DNA from 3 places in the Klebsiella terrigena genome. Region 1 is predicted to be linked to each of the others. Evidence: predicted binding sites of a transcription regulator. Region 1 holds the regulator's gene; each other region holds the start of a gene.
The links. Region 1 encodes PurR, which represses purine synthesis genes. Its sites were predicted from a motif close to CANGCAAACGTTTGCNTG; they were not measured.

Region 1 (3,276 bases):
AAGGGCGAAACCGGCGAGAAACACGCTCAGGCTGGCGCTGACCGAGGCCGCTGAAGTATTCAGATCCTGTTGGATAGCCGAAAACGCCGGCAGATACATATCGGTTGCGAGGAAGCCGAGCACGCTGAGGCCCGCCAGCCAAACCAAAAATCCTTTCCCAGGTTGTTGCATAAAGTTCTCTTTCTTCTGATGCAGGTAAGATGCCGCAGAGTGTAGGGAGTGCATTCTGGCTTGTGAAACGCTAATATTTGTTACATGCGTTCAAAAAATTTGCAGGCAGAATATGTGGTCAGAATACTCCCTTGAAGTGGTTGATGCGGTTGCGCGCAACGGCAGCTTTAGCGCAGCGGCTCAGGAGCTGCATCGTGTACCCTCGGCGGTCAGCTACACCGTGCGTCAGCTCGAAGAGTGGCTGGCCGTTCCGCTCTTTGAACGTCGCCACCGCGACGTTGAGCTCACCCCCGCCGGGGTGTGGTTTTTACAGGAAGGGCGTTCTGTTATCAAAAAAATGCAGATCACCCGCCGCCAGTGTCAGCAGATCGCCAACGGCTGGCGCGGGCAGCTCTCGATCGCGGTTGACGATATCGTGAAGCCGGCGCGGATGCGGCAGATGATTGTCGATTTTTATCGCCACTTTCCGGACGTCGAGCTGATTGTTTTCCAGGAGGTGTTTAACGGCGTCTGGGACGCGCTGGCCGACGGCCGCGTGGAGCTGGCCATCGGCGCGACCCGCTCGATTCCGGTCGGCGGACGCTACGCCTTTCGCGATATGGGCATGCTGAGCTGGCACTGCGTCGTCGCCAGCCACCATCCGCTGGCGAAAATGAACGGCCCGCTGAGCGATGACACGTTGCGCAACTGGCCGTCGCTGGTCAGGGAAGATACTTCCCGATCGCTGCCGAAGCGCACGACGTGGCTGCTGGATAATCAGAAGAGGGTGGTGGTGCCGGACTGGGATGCCTCGGCAACCTGCCTGTCGGCCGGGCTCTGCATCGGCATGGTGCCGTCGCACTTCGCCCGCCCGTGGATCGACAGCGGTGAGTGGACGGCGCTGGCGCTGGAAAATCCGTTCCCGGACGCCGCCTGCTGCCTGACCTGGCAGCAGAGCGATATCTCACCGGCGCTCTCATGGCTGCTGGACTACCTTGGCGACAGCGAAACGTTAAATCGGGAGTGGCTGCGGGCGCCGGAATAGCCGACGCCCGGCAGGATTAGCGGCGGTAGTCGACGAACGGGCCGTCGATCACCGAGCGGCGCTCGACCAGCCGCGGGTGAACTTCGATAGACTGCGACTCTTCGCGCTTGTTGACGATGCGGTCCATCAGCATATTGAAGGCGGCTTCGCCGAGAGAGTCCTTTGGCTGATGAATGGTGGTCAGCGCCGGGCTAAAGTAGCGGGCGTTGCGCACGTTGTCATAGCCAATCAGCGAAATATCCTGCGGAACGCGCAGGCCCATTTCGTCGGCGGCGCAAATCGCTCCCATCGCCATGATGTCGCCGCCGCAGAAGATGGCGGTCGGACGATGCTGCTGGCTGAGGATCTGCTGCATCGCGCGGTAGCCGGACTCCGGCTCGAAGTCGCCCTGAACCACCCAGCTTTCCGGGACGTTAATCTGCGCTTCTTCCATCGCTTTCATAAAACCGGCCAGACGCCCGGCGCCGGTGTTGCGCTCCAGCGGACCCGGGATCACGCCGATTTCACGGTGGCCGCGCTCAACGAGGTAACGACCGGCCATATAGCCGCCTTCAAAGGCGTTATCGATAACCGAATCGGTAAAGTCGGCCTTGGACTCACCCCAGTCCATCACCACCATCGGGATGTTGCGGTACTCTTCGAGCATGGAGAGCACCGACTGCGGATATTCGGAGCACATCACCAGCAGGCCGTCGACGCGCTTTTGCGCCATCATTGACAGGTAGGCCTGCTGCTTTTCCGGATCGTTCCAGGCGTTGCCGAGAATCAAGGTGTAGCCCTTCTGGAAGCAGCTCTTCTCAACGGACTCGATAATCTCGGCGAAATAGGCCGCTTCGCTGCTGGTGGCCAGCAGACCGATCGATTTGGTGTGATTAACCTTCAGGCTGCGCGCCACCGCACTCGGAGAGTAGTGCAGCTCTTTGATGGCAGCCCATACCGCGTTGCGCGTCTCTTCAGCGACAAAGCGGGTTTTGTTAATTACATGTGAAACTGTTGTAGTGGAAACGTTTGCGCGCTTCGCTACATCTTTAATTGTTGCCATTACTTCTCTCTCCAGACCTTGACCTGATCGTCTGATTATCGATACGGAAACGTTTGCCTATACACACCCTGAGTACAATGTTCAACATTGCATCACGTCGGGAAACGACACAGAACGACAGGAAGGGGTCAATGGCCGATACGCTTTCAAATTAGCGTGGGATTTTGTCCGATCTTGCGGCAAAGGGGAAGAGTAAAAATGTGCATCACCCTAAATCTCAGAAGATTTTTATACAATATTGTGCAAAAATGAGCAGGCTCACTTTTCTTGTGGGGATAATCAGGGGGAAAATTGATGGATACAGATTTAAAGTTTTCGCTGACCACGACGATTATTGTTCTGGGCCTGATCGTGGCCGCAGCGCTGACCGCCGTACTGCACTAATTTTTTCGGGGGAGAGGCTCCTTTCCCCCTATCTCCGCGCATTATTATCAAATTCGCAAAAATCTTTTGCCATTTCGTTTACTTTTGTTTTTCTGTGATTGATGTCATGCTTTTCGCTTCTGATGAGATACCGTCGCTGAGGACGGTCTGCTGGAGTCATTGCATGAAGATCAACTTTCCCCTGTTAGCGCTGGCCATTGGGGCGTTTGGTATCGGTACGACCGAATTTTCCCCGATGGGATTACTGCCGGTTATCGCCAGAGGCGTGGATGTGTCCATTCCCGCTGCGGGGATGCTGATCAGCGCTTATGCCATCGGTGTGATGGTCGGGGCGCCGCTGATGACGCTGCTGCTGTCGCACCGCGCGCGCCGCAGCGCGCTGATTTTCCTGATGGCTATTTTTACCCTTGGCAACGTCCTCTCGTCAATGGCGCCGGATTACACCACGCTGCTGCTCTCGCGCATTATTACCAGCCTGAACCACGGCGCCTTCTTCGGCCTCGGGTCGGTAGTGGCTGCGAGCGTGGTTCCTAAGCACAAGCAGGCCAGCGCGGTAGCCACCATGTTTATGGGGCTGACCATCGCCAACATTGGCGGCGTCCCGGCGGCGACCTGGCTCGGTGAAACCATCGGCTGGCGCATGTCCTTCCTCGCC
Region 2 (3,276 bases), 2.4 Mb from region 1:
GGTTCTTCAGCCAGTCCGGGGCGAACTGCAGGATCAGCGGCTGCTGGGAGACGCCGAGACCGACCGCCAGCGACAGGGCGATAATCAGGATCGCCCGGCGGTTCAGCGGCTCGCGGGAGACGATACGCACGCCGGATGCGGCGATGGTGCCGAACATCACCAGCGTTGCGCCGCCGAGCACCGGCTCAGGGATATGCTGCACAAAGCCGCTCACCGCCGGGAACAGCCCGAGTACGATAAGCATCAGCGCTACCACAAAACCGACGTAGCGGCTGGCCACGCCGGTGAGCTGGATCACGCCATTATTCTGACCGAAGCAGGAGTTCGGGAAGGTATTAAATACCGCGGAGACAAACGAGTTCAGGCCGTTGGCCAGCACGCCGCCCTTCAGACGCTTCATGTACAGCGGGCCAGAAACCGGCTGCTCGGAGACGTCGGAAGTGGCGGTGATATCGCCGATAGTTTCCAGCGAGGTGATCATAAACACCAGCATCAGCGGCAGCAGCAGGTTCCAGTCGATCCCCAGGCCGTAATAGAGCGGGGTGGGCACCATAATCAGGCTGCTGTCGGCTGGCGCGGTGTTGGCAGGGAGCATATCGAGCAGCCATGCCGCCAGGTAGCCGGCCGCCATCGCGATAACCAGCGAAGCGATGCGCAGGTACGGGTTGCGCTGGCGGTTAAGAATAATGATCAACCCCAGCACGATACCCGCCAGCAGCAGGTTTTTTGGCGCGCCGAAGGTGTGGTCGGCCATCGCCGAGTAGCCGCCGCCGATGGAGGTCAGGCCGACCTGAATCAGCGACAGGCCGATAATCATCACCACCACGCCGGAGACCAGTGGGGTAATGACGCGTCGTGCAAGGTGCAGGACGCGGGAGAGAACCATTTCCGTGCAGCTGGCCAGCATCAGGGTGCCGAACAGCGCGGCCATCATCGTCGGCACGTCGGCGCCGCCGGTTTTTAGCGCGGTACCGCCCATAATCAGCGGGGCGACGAAGTTAAAGCTGGTGCCCTGGATGGAGAGCAGCCCGGAGCCTACCGGTCCCCAGGCCTTAATCTGAATAATGGATGCCACACCGGAAGCGAACAGCGACATGCTGATGATGTGCTGCGTATCCTGGGCGGGAAGACCCAGAGCCTGACAAATTAATAGCGCCGGCGTGATCACCGCAACAAACATCGCCAGCAGGTGCTGGAAGGCGGCGAACAGCGTTTGTGGAAGCGGGGGGCGGTCTTCGAGGCGGTAGATTAATTCGCTGGTTTGTTTATGCGCAACCGTTTGCGCATTTTCGGGCTCGGCGGTATTCACGGACATCACAAGCAATCCCAAGGTGGCAAAGCGGGAATTTTATCGGACTGTAGTGCAAAAGCAAACGTTTGCCAGTGTTTGAGACAAAATATTTCCGCCGCAAACATGGGGGGATAAGTCATTAACATTTTGTATGCTAAATCGCATCATCAGCAATACAAAATATGTTTCCCTGTTTTTTTATGCCAGTTTCTGCTTAAAATCCGTCCCTGATTACTCATGATGAGAAACAATCGACACCGGGAATATCGTCGCGTGTGAATGGATCATGCGCCTTTAAGGAGCTCTTTTTATGTTTCATCTCGATACCTTATCGACGCTCGTTGCCGCCACGCTGGTGCTGCTGCTGGGCAGAAAGCTCGTCCACACCGTCCCCTTCCTGAAAAAATATACTATCCCTGAGCCCGTTGCCGGCGGCCTGCTGGTGGCGCTTGCGCTGCTGGTGCTGAAAAAAAGCATGGGCTGGGAAATTGATTTCGATATGAGCCTGAAAGACCCGCTGATGCTGGCCTTTTTTGCGACCATTGGCCTGAATGCCAATCTCGCCAGCCTGCGGGCGGGCGGTAAAGTTGTGGGGACGTTCCTGATCGTGGTGGTGGGGCTGCTGCTGCTGCAAAATGCCCTCGGCATCGGGATGGCAAGGCTGCTGGGCCTCGACCCGCTGATGGGCCTGCTGGCCGGCTCCATCACGCTCTCCGGCGGCCACGGGACCGGCGCGGCGTGGAGCAAGCTGTTTGTCGAACGCTACGGTTTTGCCAACGCCACCGAAGTGGCGATGGCGTGCGCAACCTTCGGCCTGGTGCTCGGTGGGCTAATTGGCGGCCCGGTGGCGCGCTACCTGGTCAAGCACTCCTCGTCCCCGGAGGGTTCGCCGGACGATCAGGTAACACCCACCGCTTTTGAAAAGCCGGATGTTGGGCGGGTGATCACCTCGCTGGTGCTGATTGAAAGCATTGCCCTGATCGCAATCTGTCTCACGGTCGGGCGGGTGGTTGCGCAACTGCTGGCGGGGAGCGTGTTTGAGCTGCCAACCTTCGTGTGCGTCCTGTTTATCGGCGTGATCCTCAGCAACGGCCTGGCGCTGCTGGGCTTTTATCGCGTGTTTGAGCGCGCGGTATCGGTGCTGGGCAACGTTAGCCTGTCGCTGTTCCTCGCGATGGCGCTGATGAGCCTGAAGCTGTGGGAGCTGGCATCGCTGGCGCTGCCGATGCTGGCTATCCTGGTGGTACAGGCGGTGGCGATGGCGCTGTATGCGGTTTTCGTGACCTATCGAATGATGGGGAAAAACTATGATGCCGCGGTGCTGGCTGCGGGCCACTGCGGGTTTGGGCTCGGCGCGACGCCAACGGCGATTGCCAATATGCAGGCGATTACCGACCGCTTTGGGCCGTCGCATACGGCCTTCCTGGTGGTGCCGATGGTCGGCGCATTCTTTATTGATATTGTGAATGCGTTAGTGATTAAGCTGTATCTGCTGTTGCCGATTTTTGGTTAAAAAAAAGCCCGGAGGCGCTGCTGTGCGCGCGTCCGGGCGTTTAAACTTGCTGTTTGCATAAGCCGCATCCCCGGTCAGCGCCGCGCCGCCGGGGAGTTCGCTGGCGGGATTACTCTTCGTGCTCTTCCCACGCCAGGGCGCGTTTCACCGCTTTTTTCCAGCCGCTGTAGCGGAAGTTACGTTCGGTGGTTTCGATCCCCGGGCGGAACTCACGCTCGATCACCGCTTTCTCCTGCAGCTCGTCCAGGTTTTGCCAGAAGCCAACCGCCAGACCGGCCAGATAAGCCGCCCCCAGCGCCGTCACTTCACGAACTTCCGGGCGCTCTACGCGAGTGCCGAGAATATCGGACTGGAACTGCATCAGGAAGTTGTTGGCGACCGCGCCGCCGTCGACGCGCAGCGCGTGCAGACGGATACCGGAGTCAGCCTGCATCGCTTCCAGCACGTCGCGGGTCTGATAGGCGATAGACTC
Region 3 (3,276 bases), 360 kb from region 1:
GATCCCCAGCCCGCCGAGAGTGTAGAACTCGCTTTTCGCCGCGCGCTGATTGCTATCGAGCAGCAGATCCCACGGGTCCCACTCCTCTTTCAGCACCGACTGGCGCTGGTAAATGGCGTATTCGCAGCCCGGCTCATAGACCTGACGATAGCGATAGCCATTTTTACTGTAAGGCGCGGAGACTTCGCGCTGGGGGATGCGATCGATGATCTCCTTCAGCACCCGGTCCTGCAGGCTGCGCTGGGTCTCCATCACCGCTTTGCCGTAGGCATTCTCCTCGCGCAGATACTCCAGAACCGCCGGCTGCGCGCGCTCGTCATCACGTAGCCAGAAGTAGTTATCAATACGCGTATCGCCATGTAAGGCCATAGCGTGGGGGATCCGTTTCGCTTTTGGTAGCATCTCTTTGTTCTTCTTCGGCTTAATTTATGCGCACAACGTTAATCGACGCGCGTCCGGACGGCAAGACAAGAAATCTTCCCGGCATCAATCGCTCTGTCCGAGGGGCTGAAAACGGCCACGGCGCTGTGACGCCCGGCCGCGGGGCAACCGCGGGTGAGATAACGCCGGGGAGAGGGTCATCTCCGGCCTGCGCGAGGTCAGGCTAAGAGATGACTGGTATATAAAGGGTGGCAAAAGTCGCCGGCGATGCAAGCGGAACGTGATGATTTAAGAGGAAAGAGCCTGCTTTTGTGCCTGAATATCCTGTTCGATCTCAGCGCGCACCTCCGCAGGGATCTTCAGCGCTTCGCCCAGCGCGTTGAGGTAGCTGCGCTCCATAAAGTGGTCGATATCAATCACCGCGCAGCTCAGATAGTAGACCTCCAGCGCGTCCTGCTCGCTGCTGATGCCCTGCGCCAGCCACTGCGGATCGAGGGGCTGGGTGAGCGCGCGATCGATAAGCACCCGTCCCTGCACGTCGATATTGGCCGCGCGCAGCTGCTCTTCAATATTCGCCCGCTCGTTTTCATCAATATGCCCGTCGCTTTTGGCCGCAAAAACCAGCGCCTGAATCAGCCGCTCGCTGCGGGCATCAGGCTCAGGTGCAGCCGGAACCTGCCCGGCCGGCTCCGGCTGCGGCGAAGCGGCGCGCATCTTCTGCTGATACTTGTTCCACAGCACGCTTCCTGCCACCGCGCCGCCGCCAACCAGCAGCGCGCTGGTGCCGTATTTCGCCAGCAGCTTACGCGACGATTTACTGGCGACCAGCAGCCCCGCCAGGCCGCCCAGCGCGCCAGGCAGCAGCAGATTTTTACCGCCAGAGCGATCGTCAGATGAAGAAGATTGACCCTGCTGACCCAGCAGAGACTGAAGTTGATTAAGCCAGTTAGCCATGATTTCCTCGTTGCACAATAGGCGTTGTCATCAGCCTAAACGACGAGATGTCAGGAAATGTTATCCATGGCTAAAGATGCGCAAATTCCGGGTGGCTCAGGCCGCTTTCGCCTTACGCGGTTTGGCCACCGCTTTTTCTGCCGCGCCGTCGTCTATGCCGTCGTCCGCGCGGGCGCTGATGGCGTCATCGCTGGCGTCAGACGACGCCTGCTCTTCGTCATCCCCCTGCCCGGCGGCGTGCTCTTCCGCTTCGGGGAGTTTTCCGGACTTCATAATGTGATGTAAGGTGTCTTTACGCTCTGCCAGCCACATCGCCATTTCGTCACGCTGGGCTTCATCAAGCGTTAGCGGGCAGTCTACCAGCCAGTCGTTAAGGACCTCGGCAAGATCGAGCATTTTGTCGTAAGCATCGGCCTCTTTTTTGCTGGTAAAAGACATTTTTTCCTCACCTTCGCGAATCACCACATATTTGATTTCAACCGCCATTGTGCAGCCCCTTCTTTATACTGTGTTTATATACAGTATATCAAATTTAGGGCCAGGACTCAACTCACGCGCATAAAGACAGACGCAAACGTTTTCGTTTATACTGCGGCGCATGTTTTTTTACTGCGGAAGAGAGTCATGACTGTATTAGGCACAGCGCTGCGCCCTGCGGCGACGCGAGTTATGCTGTTAGGTTCCGGCGAGCTGGGTAAGGAAGTCGCCATAGAGTGTCAACGTCTGGGCATTGAGACCATCGCCGTCGATCGCTACCCTGACGCGCCGGCCATGCAGGTTGCGCACCGTTCGCATGTCGTTAACATGCTGCACGGCGATGCCCTGCGCGCCCTAATTGAACAAGAAAAACCCGACTTTATCGTGCCGGAAATTGAAGCCATCGCCACCGATACGCTGGTCGAACTGGAGCAGTGTGGGCAAAAAGTCGTTCCCACCGCGCGGGCCGCAAAGCTAACCATGAACCGCGAAGGCATTCGCCGCCTGGCCGCTGAAGAGCTGCAGCTCCCAACCTCATCCTATCGTTTTGCCGACAGTGAAGCCGCCTTTAACGACGCGGTGAGCGAAATTGGCCTGCCGTGTATCGTCAAGCCGGTGATGAGCTCTTCCGGCAAAGGACAAAGCTTTATCCGCCGTCACGAACAGCTGGCCGAAGCGTGGCAGTACGCCCAGCAGGGCGGCCGCGCCGGCGCAGGTCGCGTTATTGTCGAGGGCGTAGTGAACTTCGATTTTGAAATCACCCTGCTCACCGTCAGCGCGGTCGACGGCGTGCACTTCTGCGCCCCGGTCGGCCACCGTCAGGAAGACGGCGACTACCGCGAATCCTGGCAACCCCAGCAGATGAGCGAGCTGGCGCTGGCGCGCGCGCAGGAGATTGCCCGCAACGTGGTGCTGGCGCTCGGCGGCTACGGCCTGTTCGGCGTCGAGCTGTTCGTGTGCGGCGATGAGGTGATTTTTAGCGAAGTCTCGCCGCGTCCGCACGATACCGGAATGGTCACGCTCATTTCGCAGGATCTGTCGGAGTTCGCCCTCCACGTCCGCGCCTTCCTCGGCCTGCCGGTAGGGGCGATTCGCCAGTATGGCCCGGCGGCTTCGGCGGTGATCCTGCCGCAGCTCACCAGCCGCGACGTCACCTTCGGCAACCTGCAAGCCGCGGTCGGCGCGGGCCTGCAGGTGCGCCTGTTCGGTAAGCCAGAAATTGACGGTTCCCGTCGCCTGGGCGTCACGCTGGCGGTGGCGGAGAGCGTGGATGAGGCGGTGGCGCGCGCCAAAGCCGCGGCGTCAGCGGTGGTGGTTGAGGGATAAAAAAACCCGGTAGCGTTGCCGCTTACCGGGTCAGAACTGAGGCGCGAAAATTACTTCGCGCCTTCTACCGCTTCACGAGCCAGAGTGGTGATGCGGTCGTAATCGCCTGCTTCCAGCGCATCCGCCGGTACCAGCCAT

Region 2: the regulator PurR is predicted to act here: its motif matches at 1,367-1,384, upstream of HCK03_RS00420 (nucleobase:cation symporter-2 family protein).
Region 3: the regulator PurR is predicted to act here: its motif matches at 1,903-1,920, upstream of purT (formate-dependent phosphoribosylglycinamide formyltransferase).

The regions. Positions count from the first base shown of each region.
Region 1 is NZ_CP050508.1:2,443,353-2,446,628, forward strand. Features, by position in the region: gene punC (purine nucleoside transporter PunC) at 1-171, opposite strand, end outside; gene punR (DNA-binding transcriptional activator PunR) at 284-1,195, shown strand; gene purR (HTH-type transcriptional repressor PurR) at 1,212-2,237, opposite strand; gene cydH (cytochrome bd-I oxidase subunit CydH) at 2,532-2,621, shown strand; gene HCK03_RS11485 (MFS transporter) at 2,785-3,276, shown strand, end outside.
Region 2 is NZ_CP050508.1:89,121-92,396, forward strand. Features, by position in the region: gene HCK03_RS00420 (nucleobase:cation symporter-2 family protein) at 1-1,315, opposite strand, end outside; gene gltS (sodium/glutamate symporter) at 1,602-2,804, shown strand; gene glpK (glycerol kinase GlpK) at 2,914-3,276, opposite strand, start outside.
Region 3 is NZ_CP050508.1:2,081,185-2,084,460, reverse strand. Features, by position in the region: gene ptrB (oligopeptidase B) at 1-402, opposite strand, end outside; gene HCK03_RS09790 (tellurite resistance TerB family protein) at 670-1,335, opposite strand; gene HCK03_RS09785 (YebG family protein) at 1,432-1,821, opposite strand; gene purT (formate-dependent phosphoribosylglycinamide formyltransferase) at 1,960-3,138, shown strand; gene HCK03_RS09775 (bifunctional 4-hydroxy-2-oxoglutarate aldolase/2-dehydro-3-deoxy-phosphogluconate aldolase) at 3,189-3,276, opposite strand, start outside.